Regions from separate parts of the Streptomyces sp. NPDC043738 genome, predicted to be linked through region 1. Evidence: riboswitches for the same ligand, from Rfam matches in the RefSeq annotation. Region 1 holds a riboswitch; the other holds the start of a gene.

Region 1 (8,147 bases):
ATGTCCACGGGAGCGGACCTCAACCGTGAGGAATACGGGGCGAATTCACCCCGGAACCGACACCTCGACGACACTCTCCGTCACCGGAGGGCATCGCCGAGGAACTCCGGCCGGGCGGCCGGCGGGTGGGTCAGTAAGGGCGCGGGTAGCCGTAGCCGTACGAGGGCGCGGGGGCCGGCTGACCCTGCGGCTGAACGTAGCCGTCCCGGTCGAAGAACGGCCGCGCACAGGCCCGCATCCACATCGCGACCGGGTCGTAGTCGTCGTTCATCGCGACCGTGGAGACCGGCAGTCCGTCCGGAACCGCACCGATCGACTGCTGGATCATCAACCGGGCCGAATCCACCGCTTGTTGGCCGGTGTCGTACAGATCCAGCCCGACCGCCAGATACGGGGCACCGAGCGCGGGCTGCACCCAGGCCCGGCGCAACGACCGCACGGCGGGGGTGCGGTGGGCGTTCTGGGCCAGCAGGGCGTAGAACTGCGGGATGTCGATGACCGGCTCGGAGATCCGCAGCGGGCCGGCCGGCAGCCGGTCGAGGCCGCCGGCGATGCGGCGCAGGTCCAGCCAGGGGATGCCGACACCGCCACCGGGGGCGTGCGGGTTCAGCCACAGGCCCCAGCGGTCCGGGAAGAGCGCGCCGGCGATCTCCAGGCCGCCGACGACCTCGTGGTCGCGGTTCCAGCCGGAGGCGGCGAGTTCGGGCGCGGAGGTCACGCACGGCGCGTAGCCGAGGCCGTCGACCTCCATGTTTCCGTACTGCGCGTCGGGGGAGCCGGCCCGGCCGTGCCACAGCAGCATCCAGACCTGGCCCGCGGCGAGCGCCTGCAGCAGCGCCTCATAGGCGTCGTAACGGCCGGGCGAGACCTGCTGGAGCAGCTGCTCCAGCGCTCCGGCCGCCGCCGGCCCCTGATGCGCACCCGCGCTCACGTGGTCCGTCCCTTCATCTCGGCAGGGCACGTGTGGGTGCGCCCGCGCGTCATCCAACCAGCTTACGAGTGGTCGCGAGAGTAGAAGGGCCGCACGCGCTCCAGCATCCAGTCGGCGACCGGGTCGCCGTGGGCGAGATCGAGCATCACCAACTGCACCGGCCAGGGCACCGGGACCGCGCCGAGCGCACGTCCCAGGGCCGCCAGGACCGTCTCGCGGGCGGTGCCGTCGTGCAGCGCGGCAGGGTCCACGGCGAGCTGAACACCGACGAACAGTGTGGGCGTGTCGCCCTCGACACTAGCCAGGGCACGCCGGGCAGTCAGGACAATTCCGGCACCGGAGAACTCCAGCCCGGCGCCGGCCAGGAAGTCCACCGGCTCCTCCTGCCAGTCCGGCTCGAAGAGCCGCACCCGCCCGCCGCTGGGCAGCCCCTCGACCCCGTGGCGGCCCTGCCGGCACAGCTCGGCCACCGCGGGCGGCGGCAGCGGGACCCCGACCGTGCCGTCCGGGTTGACCGCGATCCCGATCCTCGGCGGCAGCCCGCGGGCGAACTCCCCGGCCGGGGCGACGGTGAAGGACATGTGCGAGCCGACCACCCGCAGGAACTCCTGCTCGGAGCTGTAGACCGGGACATGGGCCACCCCGCCGATCTCGACGGTGGGCAGGTCCAGGCCGCGGGCACCCGGGCCCGCGCTCTCCGGGCCCCCGCCGTTGGGCAGCGGCACCCACACCCGGCTGCGCCCCAGGACCTCGACGATCCGGCCGCCGGCGCCCGGATGCCCGACCGACGCGGCGAGCACCTCCTCGAGCTCGTTCGCCGGCCACGCCAGCTGCGGTATCCCCTGCTCCGGAAGACTCATCTGTACCCACCCGTTCCGACCACGCCAATCGCCCAACGACCCTAGACGAGAAAACCCGCAGGCGGTTCATACGGGGGCGGGGTACGGCACACCCGGAATCCGCAGTCCGCTCAGTGGAAGGCGACCGTCTTCAGTGCGCTCGCCGCCCGCCGGTCCAGCAGGACCACCGAGCTGAACCCCTTCGGCGGCCCGGCCGTCTCCGCCGCGGCGACCAGCCGGCCCACCGCCCTGCGGTGCCGCGCGAAGGCGTACCCCGACACCCCGCGCCCGCGCGCCTCCTGGCCGGACCGCGCCACCTCCGGCGGCACGTCGAGCAGCACCAGATGCAGCCCGCGCCCGCCGCGCGCCGCCGACCGGGCGACCCAGCGGCGCACCCAGGCCAGCGTTCCGCAGTCGTGCACCACCACGCTGTCCCCCGACGCGAGCGCACGGCCCAGCGCGAGATAGTGCGCGGCCCGCACCAGCGGGCGGTACAGCCCGTACGGCAGCCGGCGCAGCCTGCCGCGCCCCCAGCGCTCGCGGACGTCCTGCGAATCGATGCGGTGCACCACGGGGCCGCGGCCGTCCGACGACGGCACCACCCGGTGCATCAGAGTGCTCTTTCCGCTGCCCGGCAGCCCGGAGACCACCACCAGGTCACCGGCGGCGAACCGCAGCTCCGCAGTGCCGCGGGCGCGCTTCCGGCCGCGCAGGTCCCTCACCCGAGTACCGCGCCCCGGCCGGACGACGGACCGCGCCGCGCGCCGGGCCGGGGGCCCGGCGGCGGGTGCCGCCACCGGCGCGCCCGGGGGCACGACCCCTGAAGTGGCCGCGAATGCCGCTTCCCTCTGCACCGTGATCGCCCTCCCCGTCCAGTTCCGGTCCGAGTCCGTCCCTTACCCGCAGAGTGTCAAGAAAAGGTAATGCCCATCAAGGCGATTGTCCGATCTGTCGGCGTGGCGGGCCCGGTCCTGGACGGGGCGGCGACCGGGGCTCCTCGATCCGGCGTTCCCGTGTAATGATGTGGCCGCCACGTGCACGTCCGAAGCTCATCCGTGCACCGCCAACTCCATACCGGCCGCTTGAATCCGCGCGGGAGAGTCCCCGGCCGCCACGGCGGGGCGCCGAAGGAGCAAGTCCTCCCTTGAATCTCTCAGGCCCCTATACCGCGCGGGCGAGGCAGATCTGAAAAGCGAGCCACTGCCCGGTTGCACGGGGCGGCTCCACCCAAGGTGCAAACCGGGTCCGTTCGCGGGATCCCGGTGAACCTCTCAGGTTCCGATGACAGATGGGGAGAACGTCTTGTCACCCATGCCTGGGAGCCCAGAACCATGACAGATGCCCCCCGCCGCACCGCGCTGGACGCCACCCACCGCGCGCTCGGCGCGACCATGACCGACTTCGCCGGCTGGGACATGCCGCTGCGCTACGGCAGTGAGCGCGACGAACACGTCGCCGTCCGCACCCGCGCCGGTCTCTTCGACCTCTCCCACATGGGTGAGATCACCGTCACCGGCCCGCAGGCCGCCGACCTCCTGGACTACGCGCTGGTCGGCAACATCGGCGGCGTCAGTACCGGCCGCGCCCGCTACACCATGATCTGCGAGGACGGCGGCGGCATCCTGGACGACCTGATCGTCTACCGGCTCGCCGACCAGGAGTACATGGTCGTCGCCAACGCCTCCAACGCCCAGGTGGTGCTGGACGCGCTGAGTGCGCGAGCGGGCGGCTTCGACGCCGCGATCCGCGACGACCGGGACGCCTACGCGCTGCTCGCCGTGCAGGGACCGGAGTCCCCGGGGATCCTCAAGTCGCTGACCGACGCCGATCTGGACGGACTGAAGTACTACGCCGGTCTGCCCGGCACGGTCGCCGGCGTCGACGCGCTGATCGCCCGTACGGGATACACCGGCGAGGACGGCTTCGAGCTGTTCGTGCGGCCGGCGGACGCGGTGGCCCTGTGGGAGGCGCTGGCCGCGGCCGGCAAGGACGCCGGCCTGGTGCCCTGCGGTCTGTCCTGCCGCGACACGCTGCGCCTGGAGGCGGGCATGCCGCTGTACGGGCACGAGCTGACCACCGCCACCACGCCGTTCGACGCGGGCCTGGGCCGGGTCGTGAAGTTCGAGAAGACCACCAACAACGGCGACTTCGTGGGCCGCGCCGCGCTGGCGGCGGCCGCCGAGCGCGCCGAGACCGACCCGCCGCGCAAGCTGGTCGGCCTGATCGCCGAGGGCCGCCGGGTTCCGCGCGCCGGATACCCGGTCGTCACGGCCGACGGCACGGTCATCGGCGAGGTCACCTCCGGGGCCCCCTCCCCCACCCTCGGCAAGCCGATCGCCATCGCCTACGTCGACGCCGCCTACGCCACACCGGGCACCGAGGGTGTCTGCGTGGACATCCGTGGAAGCCATGAGCCGTACGAGGTCACCGCGCTGCCCTTCTACAAGCGGCAGAAGTAGCGGTTCACCCCCGGCATCCCCGGCAGTGGCGCGCGCCCGCGTGTCTCACTGTGCAAGACCCTCCCCCGGACTTCGCCCGGGGAGGCGCCCCCATGCACGATCACACCCTCGCGTACAGGAGAATCGAGCCATGAGCAACCCCCAGCAGCTGCGCTACAGCAAGGAGCACGAGTGGCTGACGGACGCCGTGGAGGGCGTCTCGACGGTCGGTATCACCGAGCACGCGGCCAACGCGCTCGGCGACGTGGTCTTCGTGGAGCTTCCCGCGGTCGGCTCGACGGTCACGGCGGGCGAGTCCTGCGGTGAGCTGGAGTCGACCAAGTCCGTCAGCGATCTCTACTCGCCCGTGGACGGCGAGATCGTCGAGGTCAACGAGGATGTCGTCGGCGACCCCTCGCTGGTGAACTCCGCCCCGTTCGAGGGCGGTTGGCTGTTCAAGGTGAAGGTCAGCGGCGAGCCGGAGGACCTGCTCTCGGCCGACGAGTACACCGCCTTCGCCGCCGGCTGATCCCGGACCCCTCTCCCCAGGAAGACTCATGTCGCTTCTCAACAGCTCCCTGCACGAGCTCGACCCCGACGTCGCCGCCGCCGTCGACGCCGAGCTGCACCGCCAGCAGTCCACCCTCGAAATGATCGCGTCGGAGAACTTCGCCCCCGTCGCCGTCATGGAGGCCCAGGGCTCCGTCCTCACCAACAAGTACGCCGAGGGCTACCCCGGCCGCCGCTACTACGGCGGCTGCGAGCACGTCGACGTGGTCGAGCAGATCGCGATCGACCGCATCAAGGCCCTCTTCGGCGCCGAGGCCGCCAACGTCCAGCCGCACTCCGGCGCACAGGCCAACGCCGCCGCCATGTTCGCCCTCATCAAGCCGGGCGACACCATCCTGGGCCTCAACCTCGCCCACGGCGGCCACCTCACCCACGGCATGAAGATCAACTTCAGCGGCAAGCTGTACAACGTCGTGCCGTACCACGTCGACGAGAAGACCAACCTGGTCGACATGGAGGAGGTCGAGCGCCTCGCCAAGGAGCACCGCCCCAAGCTGATCGTGGCCGGCTGGTCCGCCTACCCGCGCCAGCTGGACTTCGCGGCCTTCCGCCGGATCGCCGACGAGGTCGGCGCGTACCTCATGGTCGACATGGCGCACTTCGCCGGCCTGGTGGCCGCGGGTCTGCACCCCAACCCGGTGCCGCACGCCCACGTCGTGACCACCACCACCCACAAGACGCTCGGCGGCCCCCGCGGCGGCGTCATCCTGTCCACCCAGGAGCTCGCCAAGAAGATCAACTCCGCGGTCTTCCCCGGCCAGCAGGGCGGTCCGCTGGAGCACGTCATCGCGGCGAAGGCGGTCTCCTTCAAGGTCGCCGCCTCCGAGGACTTCAAGGAGCGCCAGCAGCGCACCCTCGAAGGCGCCAAGATCCTCGCCGAGCGCCTCGTCCAGGACGACGTCAAGCAGCACGGTGTCTCCGTCCTGTCCGGCGGCACCGACGTCCACCTCGTCCTGGTCGACCTGCGCGACTCCGAGCTCGACGGGCAGCAGGCCGAGGACCGCCTCCACGAGGTCGGCATCACCGTCAACCGCAACGCGATCCCCAACGACCCCCGTCCGCCGATGGTCACCTCCGGCCTGCGCATCGGCACCCCGGCCCTGGCCACCCGCGGCTTCACGGCCGAGGACTTCCGCGAGGTCGCCGACATCATCGCCGAGGCCCTCAAGCCCGCCTACGACGCCGAGGCCCTCAAGGCCCGGGTCACGGCGCTCGCGGAGAAGTACCCGCTGTACCCGTCGCTGTGACGCGTCTCATGCGGTGATCCTCCGCGCCGCCGGTCACCGGCGGCGCGGAGGCCGAACGGGCCGTGAGCCCGGGGCCGTTGGTCCCGGGCTCACCGTCTGCGTGCCCGCTCTTCTCCCTCCCTTCGCGAAATCACGTGGAAAATCCGGTGATTCGCGAGAAATAAGGTGGCCCACGGCAGATGGCAGCCGCCCCTCCTCCGTGAAGGGGGCACTTCTCGACGCAGGACGGACGACACATCCCATGGACATGAGCGCGGGCGAGCGCAAGGGGCTCAGCCTCTTCGCCCTCATCATGATCGGCATAGGCTCGATCTTCGGCTCCGGCTGGCTCTTCGGCGCCGGTGCCGCCGCCCAGGTGGCGGGCCCCGCGGCGCTGGTCGCATGGGTGATCGGCGCCGTCTTCATCGGCATGATCGCGATGTCCTACGCGGAGGTCGGCTCGGCCTACCCGATCCCCGGCGGCATGGCCCGCTACGGCCATCTCTCCCACGGGCCGGTGCTCGGCTTCCTCACCGGCTGGGCCGTGTGGATCGCGGTCGCCTCGCTCATCCCGATCGAGTCGATCGCCGCCACCCAGTACATGACGTCCTGGAGCTTCGGCTGGGCGAAGGGGCTGGTCGACCCGGCCACCCATCAGCTCACCCTCTCCGGCATCTGCACGGCACTGGCGCTGACCGTCGCCCTCTGGCTGACCTGCTACTGGTCGGTCCAGCTGCTGGCCCGTGCCAACACCGTGCTCACCCTGGTCAAGTTCGCCATCCCGGTGCTCGCCGTGCTGGCCCTGATCGGTTCCGGCTTCCACACCTCGAACTTCACCTCGCAGGGCGGGTTCGCCCCGTACGGCTGGCCGGCCGTGCTCACCGCCGTCACCACCTGCGGCGTGATCTTCGCCTTCAACGGCTTCCAGGCCGTGGTCAACCTCGGCGGGGCCGCCAGGAACCCGGGCCGGGCCATCCCGATCGCCCTGGTCGGCGCGCTCGCACTGGGCCTGGTGATCTATCTGGCGCTGCAGACCGCCTATCTCGGCTCCGTACCTCCCGAGCAGCTCCAGCGGGCCGGCGGCTGGCAGGGCGTGAACCTCAGCTCGCCGTTCGCCGACCTCGCCAAGCTGCTGATGCTGCACTGGGTGGTCACGCTGCTGCAGTTCGGCGCCTTCATCTCGCCGGCCGGCTCCAACATCGCCAATGTCGCCTCGGCCGCGTACATGGTGACCAATCTCGCCGAGACCGGCTTCTTCCCCAGGAAGCTGGCGGCCGTGCACCCGCGCTACGGCACCGCACGCCCCGCGATGTGGCTCAACCTCGGCTTCTCCGTCCTGCTGCTGCTCACCGTCGGCCGCAGCTGGCAGGCGCTGGCCGGGGTGGTCTCGGCGGCCATGGTCATCTCATATCTGATCGGCCCGATCGCGGTGGGCGTCCTGCGGCGGACCGAGCCGGACCTGCCGCGCCCCTTCCGGCTCCCCGCCGCCGGGTTCCTGTGCCCGCTCACCTTCACCTTCGCCGCCTGCGCCCTGTACTGGTCGAAGTGGCCGGACACCGGCAAGGTCGCCGTGCTGACGCTGGTGTCCGTGCCGATCGCGGCGCTGGTGCTGCGGCGCAAGGGCGAGACCCGGTTGTCACGGCAGTTCGCGCCGGCCTGGTGGATGGTCCTCTTCCTGGTCTGGATGGCGGCGCTGTCGGCGCTGGGCAGCCCGGACTTCGGCGGCCGTGGCATCATCCCCGGCGGCCTGGACATCGCCCTGGTCGCGCTCTCGGCCCCGGCCTTCTACTTCTGGGCCGTACGTGCCGGGGTCGGGGCCCGGGCGGCGGGCCTGACCGGCTCGTTCTCCGCCGCCGTATCCGTTCCGACACCCACTGCTACGCCCGAGGACCAACGCCCGATGGCTTCCGTCTGACGGCACCGCGCCGGGTCCGGGTTACGCTCGACAAACGGCGCAGAAACGCACCTCCTGCCCCATTGCTCCACCGTCCACCACGAGCAGACAAGGGAGTCCGCCACCGTGGCCATCTCCGTCTTCGACCTCTTCTCCATCGGCATCGGCCCCTCCAGCTCCCACACCGTCGGCCCCATGCGCGCCGCCCGGATGTTCGTCGGACGCCTCAAGAAGGACGGCCTGCTCGCC
Region 2 (8,147 bases), on a different contig from region 1:
CGTCAATCGTGAGCCGATCGACTCGGTCGCGCTCGCCAACGGCGACGAGGTCCAGATCGGCAAGTACCGCATGGTCTTCTACGCGAGCCAGCGGGGCGCCGGGATCTGACCGGTCAGGGAAGGCATATGCGCGATACGCCGAAGGGCGGTGCCGGTTCCGCCGGCACCGCCTCCTCGGGCGCCAAGCCGGTGAGCATCGGCACGGTGCTCAATGTGCTGCGCGAGGAGTTTCCCGAGGTCACCATCTCTAAGATTCGCTTCTTGGAGGCCGAGGGGCTCGTCGAGCCGAAGCGCACGCCTTCCGGATACCGGAAATTCACGCCGGCCGACGTCGATCGGCTGGCGAGCGTCCTGCGGATGCAGCGGGACCACTATCTGCCCCTGAAGGTCATCCGGGAGCATCTGGACGCTCTGGAGCGCGGTGAGCAGGTGCGGCTGCCGGCTCCGGCCGCGCCCTCGCGGGACCTGGTCGAGGGCGTCTCCTGCCAGGGCGAGGACCATCCGACCGCTGCCCGGATCGGCCGGGCCGAGCTGCTGGCCGCCGCGGCGGTGGACGAGGCGGTGCTCGCCGACTGGGAGTCGTACGGACTCATCGTCCCCCATGCGGACGGCGGATACGACATCGAGGCCGTCACCGTGGCCAAACTCGTCGCGGACCTGGGTCGTTTCGGCCTGGAGCCGCGGCATCTGCGTGCCGTGAAGGCGGCCGCCGAGCGCGAGGCCAGCCTGGTCGAACAGGTCGTTGCACCCCTTCGGCGGCACCGTAATCCACAGACCAGGGCTCATGCGGAGGCCACCGCGAGAGAGCTGGCGACGCTCTCCGTACGGCTCCATGCGGCGCTGGTGCAGAGCGCTCTTCGCGTCCGGTTGCCATGAGCAAAAGAGTGCTCGACTACCCAAACCTGCCGGGCACGTCCTAGGGTTGCTGTGTGAACGAGCTCGACGTCGTGGGTGTCCGGGTGGAAATGCCTTCCAGCCAACCGATCGTGCTCCTGCGGGAGGTGGGAGGCGACCGTTACTTGCCCATTTGGATCGGGCCAGGGGAGGCCACCGCCATCGCCTTCGCCCAGCAGGGCATGGTCCCTGCCAGGCCGCTGACGCACGACCTTTTCAAGGACGTGCTCGAAGCGGTGGGCCAGGAGCTGACCCAGGTCCGGATCACGGACCTGCGCGAGGGGGTTTTCTATGCCGAACTGGTCTTCGCCAGCGGGGTCGAGGTCAGTGCCCGCCCGTCCGACGCCATAGCGCTGGCACTGCGCACCGGAACGCCGATCTTCGGCACGGACGGTGTGCTGGACGACGCGGGGATCGCCATCCCGGACGAGCAGGAGGACGAGGTGGAGAAGTTCCGCGAGTTCCTCGACCAGATCTCGCCCGAGGACTTCGGCACCAACAGCCAGTGACGCCGGCCGGGTGAAGGGGCTGATTCCGGCCAAACTATTTAGCCATTCCCCGCGCGAGGTCACGAGAAACCACTCGTAGGGTGATTATCACTCGGCGTGGCGAGCGCGGCGATCGTTGACGCACCCCGAGTGACTGCATACCGTCGATATGGCAGGTCCCGTCCGGGACGTGGAGGACGGAGGGCGGCGTGGCAATCACCGGCGACGGTATGGCGGCGGAAGGGGCGTTGCCGCTCCACTCGGGCGCGGCCGCGAACCATGCCCCGGCACCGGCCGCGGCGGTGTCGGGGGACTGCGAGGCGCAGAACATCGGCTATCGCGGCCCGACCGCATGTGCGGCAGCGGGCATCACCTACCGGCAGCTCGACTACTGGGCGCGTACGGGCCTGGTGGAGCCGAGCATCCGGCCCGCGTACGGCTCCGGCACCCAGCGGCTCTACAGCTTCCGGGACGTCGTCGTCCTGAAGATCGTCAAGCGGCTGCTGGACACCGGGGTGTCGCTGCAGAACATCCGCACCGCCGTGCAGCACCTGCGCGCGCGGGGGCTGGCGGATCTGACGCGGATGACGCTGATGAGCGATGGCGCGACGGTCTACGAGTGCACCTCGCCCGATCAGGTCGTCGATCTGCTCCAGGGCGGCCAGGGCGTCTTCGGCATCGCGGTGGGCGTGGTGTGGCGGGACGTGGAGGGTGCGCTGTCACAGCTCCACGGAGAGCGCGTGGACACCGGCGAGACGCTGATGGGGAAGAACCCGCACGACGAGCTGGCGCGGCGGCGCAACAGGGCCGGCTGAGCCCCGTCCGGCGGCCCCGGCCCGGCATCGGGTCGATTGTCAGTGCCATGCGGCAGCATCGGACGTGTGAGACCCGCGCCGACGATTCTGCATCTGGACATGGATGCGTTCTACGCGGCCGCCGAGCAGGCGGCCAAGCCCAGCCTGCGCGGTAAGCCCGTGGTGGTCGGCGGGATCGGGCCGCGGGGTGTGGTCGCCACGGCGTCGTACGAGGCCCGGATCTTCGGGGTCCGCTCCGCGATGCCCACGGCCCAGGCGCGCCGGCTGTGCCCCAACGCCGCCTATCTCAGCCCTCGCTTCGGCCTGTACCGCCAGGTGAGTGACACGGTGATGGAGCTGCTGCACGAGCTGTCACCGCTCGTCGAGCCGCTGAGCCTGGACGAGGCGTTCGTGGACCTGGAAGCGGGCGGGGTGCCGGCCGAGGCGGCCGCCGTACGCGAAGTGGGGGAGCGGCTGCGGCGCGACATCCGGACCGCGACGGGGCTGACCGGTTCGGTGGGGCTCGCGGGCGCCAAGATGCTGGCGAAGATCGCGTCCGAGGCGGCGAAGCCGGACGGCCTGGTCGTCATCGAGCCCGGTACGGAGCGGGAGCTGCTGGGCCCCATGACGGTGCGGACGCTGCCCGGGGTGGGGCCCGCGACGGCTGAGACGCTGCGGCGGGCCGGGATCCACACCGTCGCGGAGACCGCCGAGGCCGGCGAGGCGGAGCTGGTGCGGCTCCTGGGCAAGGCGCACGGCGCGGGGCTGTACGCGATGGCGCTGGGCCAGGACGACCGCCCCGTGGTGGCCGAGCGGGACGCCAAGTCCATTTCCGTCGAGGACACCTTCGAGGTCGATCTGACCGACCGGACGCGGGTGCGGACCGAGATGCTGCGGCTGGCCGACCGCTGCGTCCAGCGGCTGCGGGCGGCCGGGCGCTCCGGACGCACGGTGGTGATCAAGGTGCGGAACTACGACTTCTCGACGCTGACCCGCTCCGAGACGCTCCGCGGGCCCACCGACGACCCCTCGGTCGTACGGGAGGCCGCGGTGCGGCTGCTGGAGACCGTGGACACCACCGGCGGGGTGCGGCTGCTGGGCGTGGGGGTCAGCGGGCTGGCCGACTTCACCCAGGAGGATCTGTTCGCCCAGCTGGCGACGGAGCGGGAGGCCGGGGAGCTGGCGAGGGCGGCCGCGGAGCCGGGTGGGGAGGAGTCCGGTGGAGGGGAGCCGGAGGAGGAGCGGCCGAGGCGCTGGCATCCGGGGCTGGACGTGGTGCACGACGAGTTCGGCGCCGGATGGGTGCAGGGAAGCGGCGTGGGGAGGGTGACCGTGCGCTTCGAGACGCCGTGGTCCGCACCGGGGAGGGTGCGGACCTTTGCCGTCGAGGACCCGGCGCTGCGGCCGGGTGAGCCCTTGCCGCTCGTGGGCGGCGGGCCGGAAGGAGGTCAGTCCTCCGAGCCGGCGATCTTGCCGAAGTCCTTGTCCGGGCCGTCGGAGCCGTCTTCCTTGCCGGGGGACGCCGGACCGGGTTCCGGTGAGGAGATATCCAGCCGGTAGTGGTGGTAGAGCTGGAGCTCCTGCTCAGGGGAGAGGTGGCGGCCCACGCCGAAGTCCGGGGCGTCCTTGATCAGCTTGCGGTCGTAGGGGATGTGCAGGCCCTCACCGACCATCTTGCTGGGTTCAAGGGGGACGAACGCATCCCGGCTGAAGAGTCCGGTGCGCACGGCCGCCCACTCCGGTTCCCCCGTCGCGTCGTCGAGGTAGACCTCGTCGATCGTGCCTATTTTCGCGCCGTTCCGGTCGAACGCTTTGCGGCCGATCAGGCTCCGGGGATCGATATCGGTTTGCACAACCCCTCCAATTGGTCGCAACTGCCCTGTGACAACTACCAAACGGCACATTTCATGCCCCGGCCACTCGAAGGATCCTTCGAGTGGCGCGCTGGTAGGCTGGCCAATGGCCGCAGAACCCATGCGGGAGAGTCCTTTGTCGTTCGCGACCAGGGCGCCGAAGGAGCAAATCCTCCCCGGAATCTCTCAGGCACACGTACCGCATGGACGAGGTCACTCTGGAAAGCAGGGCGGGCCACGGACGAGCACAGCGCCGGAACCCCTCCTCACCGACGGTGAAAGCCGGGCCGCCTCGCGCGGGCCGGTGAAGCTCTCAGGTTGAGATGACAGAGGGGGAGGCCGTCCGGGCACCCGCGCCGTGGTGCCCCTCGTAGGTCGCATTGACCAGGAGGCCCCCGCAGATGACCACCACTCGCATCTCCCTGACCGAGCTCGAACAGGGCATTCCGTTCGAGCGCCGGCACATCGGCCCCGACCACGAGGCGCAGGCGAAGATGCTCGCGCACGTCGGCTTCGGGTCGCTGGACGAGCTCACGGCCACGGCCGTACCCGATGTGATCAAGAGCGCGGAGGCGCTCGGCCTGCCGCAGGGCCGCACCGAGGCCGAGGTCCTCCAGGAGCTGCGCGGCCTGGCGGAGCGCAACCAGGTGCTGGCCCCCATGATCGGCCTGGGCTACTACGGCACGTTCACCCCGCCGGTGATCCTGCGCAACGTCATGGAGAACCCGGCCTGGTACACGGCGTACACGCCCTACCAGCCGGAGATCTCGCAGGGCCGCCTGGAGGCGCTGCTGAACTTCCAGACCATGGTCGCGGAACTGACCGGACTGCCCACCTCCGGTGCCTCCCTCCTGGACGAGGGCACCGCCGCCGCCGAGGCGATGGCGCTCTCCCGCCGCGTCGGCAAGGTCAAGCAGGGCGTCTTCCTGGTCGATGCCGACTGCCTGCCGCAGACCGTCGCCGTGATCCAGACCCGCGCCGAGCCCACCGGCGTCGAGGTCGTCGTCGCGGACCTGTCCGACGGCATCCCCGCCGAGATCGCCGAGCGGGGCGTCTTCGGCGTGCTGCTGCAGTACCCCGGTGCCTCCGGCGCGGTGCGCGACCCCCGTGCCCTGATCGAGCAGGCCCACGGTCTCGGCGCGATCGTCACCGTGGCCGCCGATCTGCTCGCCCTGACGCTGCTGACCTCGCCCGGCGAGCTCGGCGCGGACATCGCGGTCGGCACCACCCAGCGCTTCGGCGTCCCGATGGGCTTCGGCGGGCCGCACGCCGGCTTCATGGCCGTGCGCGACCAGTTCGCCCGCAGCCTGCCCGGCCGCCTGGTGGGCGTCTCCGTCGACGCCGACGGCAACAAGGCCTACCGCCTCGCGCTGCAGACCCGCGAGCAGCACATCCGCCGCGAGAAGGCCACCAGCAACATCTGCACCGCGCAGGTGCTGCTCGCCGTCATGGCCGGGATGTACGCCGTCTACCACGGCCCCGAGGGCCTGCGGACCATCGCCCGGCGCACCCACCGCTACGCCGCCGTCCTCGCCGAGGGCCTGCGGGCGGGCGGTGTGGAGATCGTGCACGGTGCGTACTTCGACACCCTGACCGCGCGGGTGCCCGGCCGGGCCGCCGAGGTCGTCGCCGCCGCCCGCGAGGCCGGCGTCAACCTCCGCCAGGTCGACGCCGACCTGGTCGGCATCGCCTGCGACGAGACCACCGGACGCGCGCAGCTGGCCGGCGTCTGGGGCGCCTTCGGCGTGCAGGGCGACGTCGAGCAGCTGGACACGACGGCCGCTGAAGCGCTGCCGCGGGAGCTGCTGCGCACGGACGACTACCTCACCCACCCGGTCTTCCACCAGCACCGCTCCGAGACCGCGATGCTGCGCTACCTGCGCACCCTCGCCGACAAGGACTACGCGCTGGACCGCGGCATGATCCCGCTCGGCTCCTGCACGATGAAGCTGAACGCCACCACCGAGATGGAGCCGGTCACCTGGCCCGCGTTCGGCCAGCTGCACCCGTTCGCGCCGGCCGACCAGGCCCAGGGCTATCTGACGCTGATCCAGGAGCTGGAGGAGCGACTGGCCACGGTCACCGGCTACGACAAGGTCTCCATCCAGCCGAACGCCGGCTCGCAGGGCGAGCTGGCCGGCCTGCTGGCCGTACGCGCCTACCACCGCGCCAACGGGGACGAGCAGCGCACGGTCTGCCTGATCCCGTCCTCGGCGCACGGCACCAACGCCGCCAGCGCCGTCATGGCGGGCATGAAGGTCGTCGTCGTCAAGACCGGTGAGGACGGCGAGGTCGACACCGACGATCTGCACGCCAAGATCGACAAGCACCGTGACGAGCTCGCGGTCCTGATGGTCACCTACCCCTCCACGCACGGCGTCTTCGAGGAGCACATCACCCAGATCTGCGGCGCGGTGCACGACGCCGGCGGTCAGGTCTACGTCGACGGCGCCAACCTCAACGCGCTGGTCGGACTCGCCGAGCCCGGCAAGTTCGGCGGCGACGTCTCGCACCTGAACCTGCACAAGACCTTCTGCATCCCGCACGGCGGCGGCGGCCCCGGTGTCGGCCCGGTCGCCGTACGCGCCCACCTGGCGCCGTACCTGCCCAACCACCCGCTGCAGCCCACCGCGGGCCCCGAGACGGGCGTCGGGCCGATCTCCGCGGCTCCCTGGGGCTCGGCGGGCATCCTGCCGATCTCCTGGGCGTACGTCCGCCTCATGGGCGGCGAGGGCCTCAAGCGCGCCACCCAGGTCGCGGTCCTGAGCGCGAACTACATCGCCAAGCGCCTGGAGCCGCACTACCCGGTGCTCTACACCGGCCCCGGCGGCCTGGTGGCGCACGAGTGCATCATCGACGTCCGGCCGCTGACCAAGGCGACCGGCGTGAGCATCGACGATGTCGCCAAGCGGCTGATCGACTACGGCTTCCACGCACCGACGATGTCCTTCCCGGTGGCCGGCACGCTGATGATCGAGCCGACCGAGAGCGAGGACCTCGACGAGCTGGACCGGTTCTGCGACGCGATGATCGCCATCCGCGCGGAGATCGAGAAGGTCGGCTCGGGGGAGTGGGACAAGGACGACAACCCGCTGCGCAACGCCCCGCACACCGCGGCCGCGCTCGGCGGCGACTGGACCCACGCCTACAGCCGTGAGGAGGCCGTCTTCCCGGCGGGCGTCACGGCGGCGGAGAAGTACTGGCCGCCGGTGCGCCGTATCGACGGTGCCTTCGGCGACCGCAACCTCGTCTGCTCCTGCCCCCCGCTCGACGAGTACGACAACTGATCATCCGGCCCCATCAGGGCAACATCAAGGGCCCTCGGCAGATCTGCCGGGGGCCCTGTTGTACGTGCCGGGTGCTCGCGGGTCAGGCGGCTGCGGTGACCCGGGTGCGGTGCGGGGCGATGACCTGCCCGTCCGGCAGCAGCTCACCGGTGTCCTCGAAGAGCAGGACGCCGTTGCAGAGCAGGCTCCAGCCCTGCTCGGGGTGGTGCGCCACAAGGTGTGCGGCCTCCCGGTCGGTGGAGTCTGCTGACGGGCAAGGCGGTTGGTGCTGACACATGGAAGTTGTCTTTCGCTGCGGTGTGGTGAACGTCGTGCGGCTCGATGTGGTGGTCATGGCCGCTCCCCCGTTTCTTCGGTCGGTTCCAGTGTTGCCCTACGGACGGGATTCCGCAGGGATTTCGCAGCAGCGGTACTCACTCGGTATCGACGCGTCACCCGTGCGGGCGGTTGCTTCCAATTGCACTCGTCTCCAAGGGCGTTGGCAGTGGTATCGACGGACTAGCCCGCGCGGGTGAGCGCGGCAGCGCCCCGCGGCCGGAAGGGACGCGGGGCACGCTTTCGGTCGGCCGGCGTGCGCCGGGCGCGGATGGGCGGCCGGTGCGCCGGGTCAGGCGGGTTCGCGCAGCAGTGGGGCGGGTGTCAGACGGCGGGTGAGCCGGGGCAGCAGATCGGCGACGTGGTGCGGACGGTGGGCGGCGATCCCCGGCGGGGCGGGCGCCAGCGGTACCAGCAGATCACCCGCCGCGGGCAGGCCCTCGGCGCCGTCGGCGCAGACGTCGTGATGCAGCCACAGCGTCAGCATGTACAGCTCGGGGACGGACAGCAACCGCG

Evidence for each region. Region 1 has a riboswitch for glycine ahead of gcvT (glycine cleavage system aminomethyltransferase GcvT). Riboswitches for the same ligand answer to the same signal wherever they lie in the genome.
Region 2: linked by a shared signal. The riboswitch ahead of gcvP (aminomethyl-transferring glycine dehydrogenase) and the one ahead of gcvT (glycine cleavage system aminomethyltransferase GcvT) in region 1 are both predicted to bind glycine.

What each region holds. Positions count from the first base shown of each region.
Region 1 is NZ_JBWKCJ010000005.1:242,758-250,904, forward strand. Features, by position in the region: gene AC0680_RS10205 (enhanced serine sensitivity protein SseB C-terminal domain-containing protein) at 131-931, opposite strand; gene AC0680_RS10210 (enhanced serine sensitivity protein SseB) at 994-1,791, opposite strand; gene AC0680_RS10215 (AAA family ATPase) at 1,902-2,630, opposite strand; glycine riboswitch at 2,854-2,949, shown strand; glycine riboswitch at 2,950-3,068, shown strand; gene gcvT (glycine cleavage system aminomethyltransferase GcvT) at 3,102-4,229, shown strand; gene gcvH (glycine cleavage system protein GcvH) at 4,360-4,737, shown strand; gene glyA (serine hydroxymethyltransferase) at 4,766-6,025, shown strand; gene AC0680_RS10235 (APC family permease) at 6,267-7,919, shown strand; gene AC0680_RS10240 (L-serine ammonia-lyase) at 8,025-8,147, shown strand, end outside.
Region 2 is NZ_JBWKCJ010000036.1:63,593-71,739, reverse strand. Features, by position in the region: gene AC0680_RS33150 (FHA domain-containing protein) at 1-109, shown strand, start outside; gene ftsR (transcriptional regulator FtsR) at 127-876, shown strand; gene AC0680_RS33140 (bifunctional nuclease family protein) at 930-1,403, shown strand; gene AC0680_RS33135 (MerR family transcriptional regulator) at 1,592-2,197, shown strand; gene AC0680_RS33130 (DNA polymerase IV) at 2,264-3,736, shown strand; gene AC0680_RS33125 (PRC-barrel domain-containing protein) at 3,625-4,029, opposite strand; glycine riboswitch at 4,144-4,241, shown strand; gene gcvP (aminomethyl-transferring glycine dehydrogenase) at 4,431-7,316, shown strand; gene AC0680_RS33115 (DUF5999 family protein) at 7,399-7,593, opposite strand; gene AC0680_RS33110 (hypothetical protein) at 7,924-8,147, opposite strand, start outside.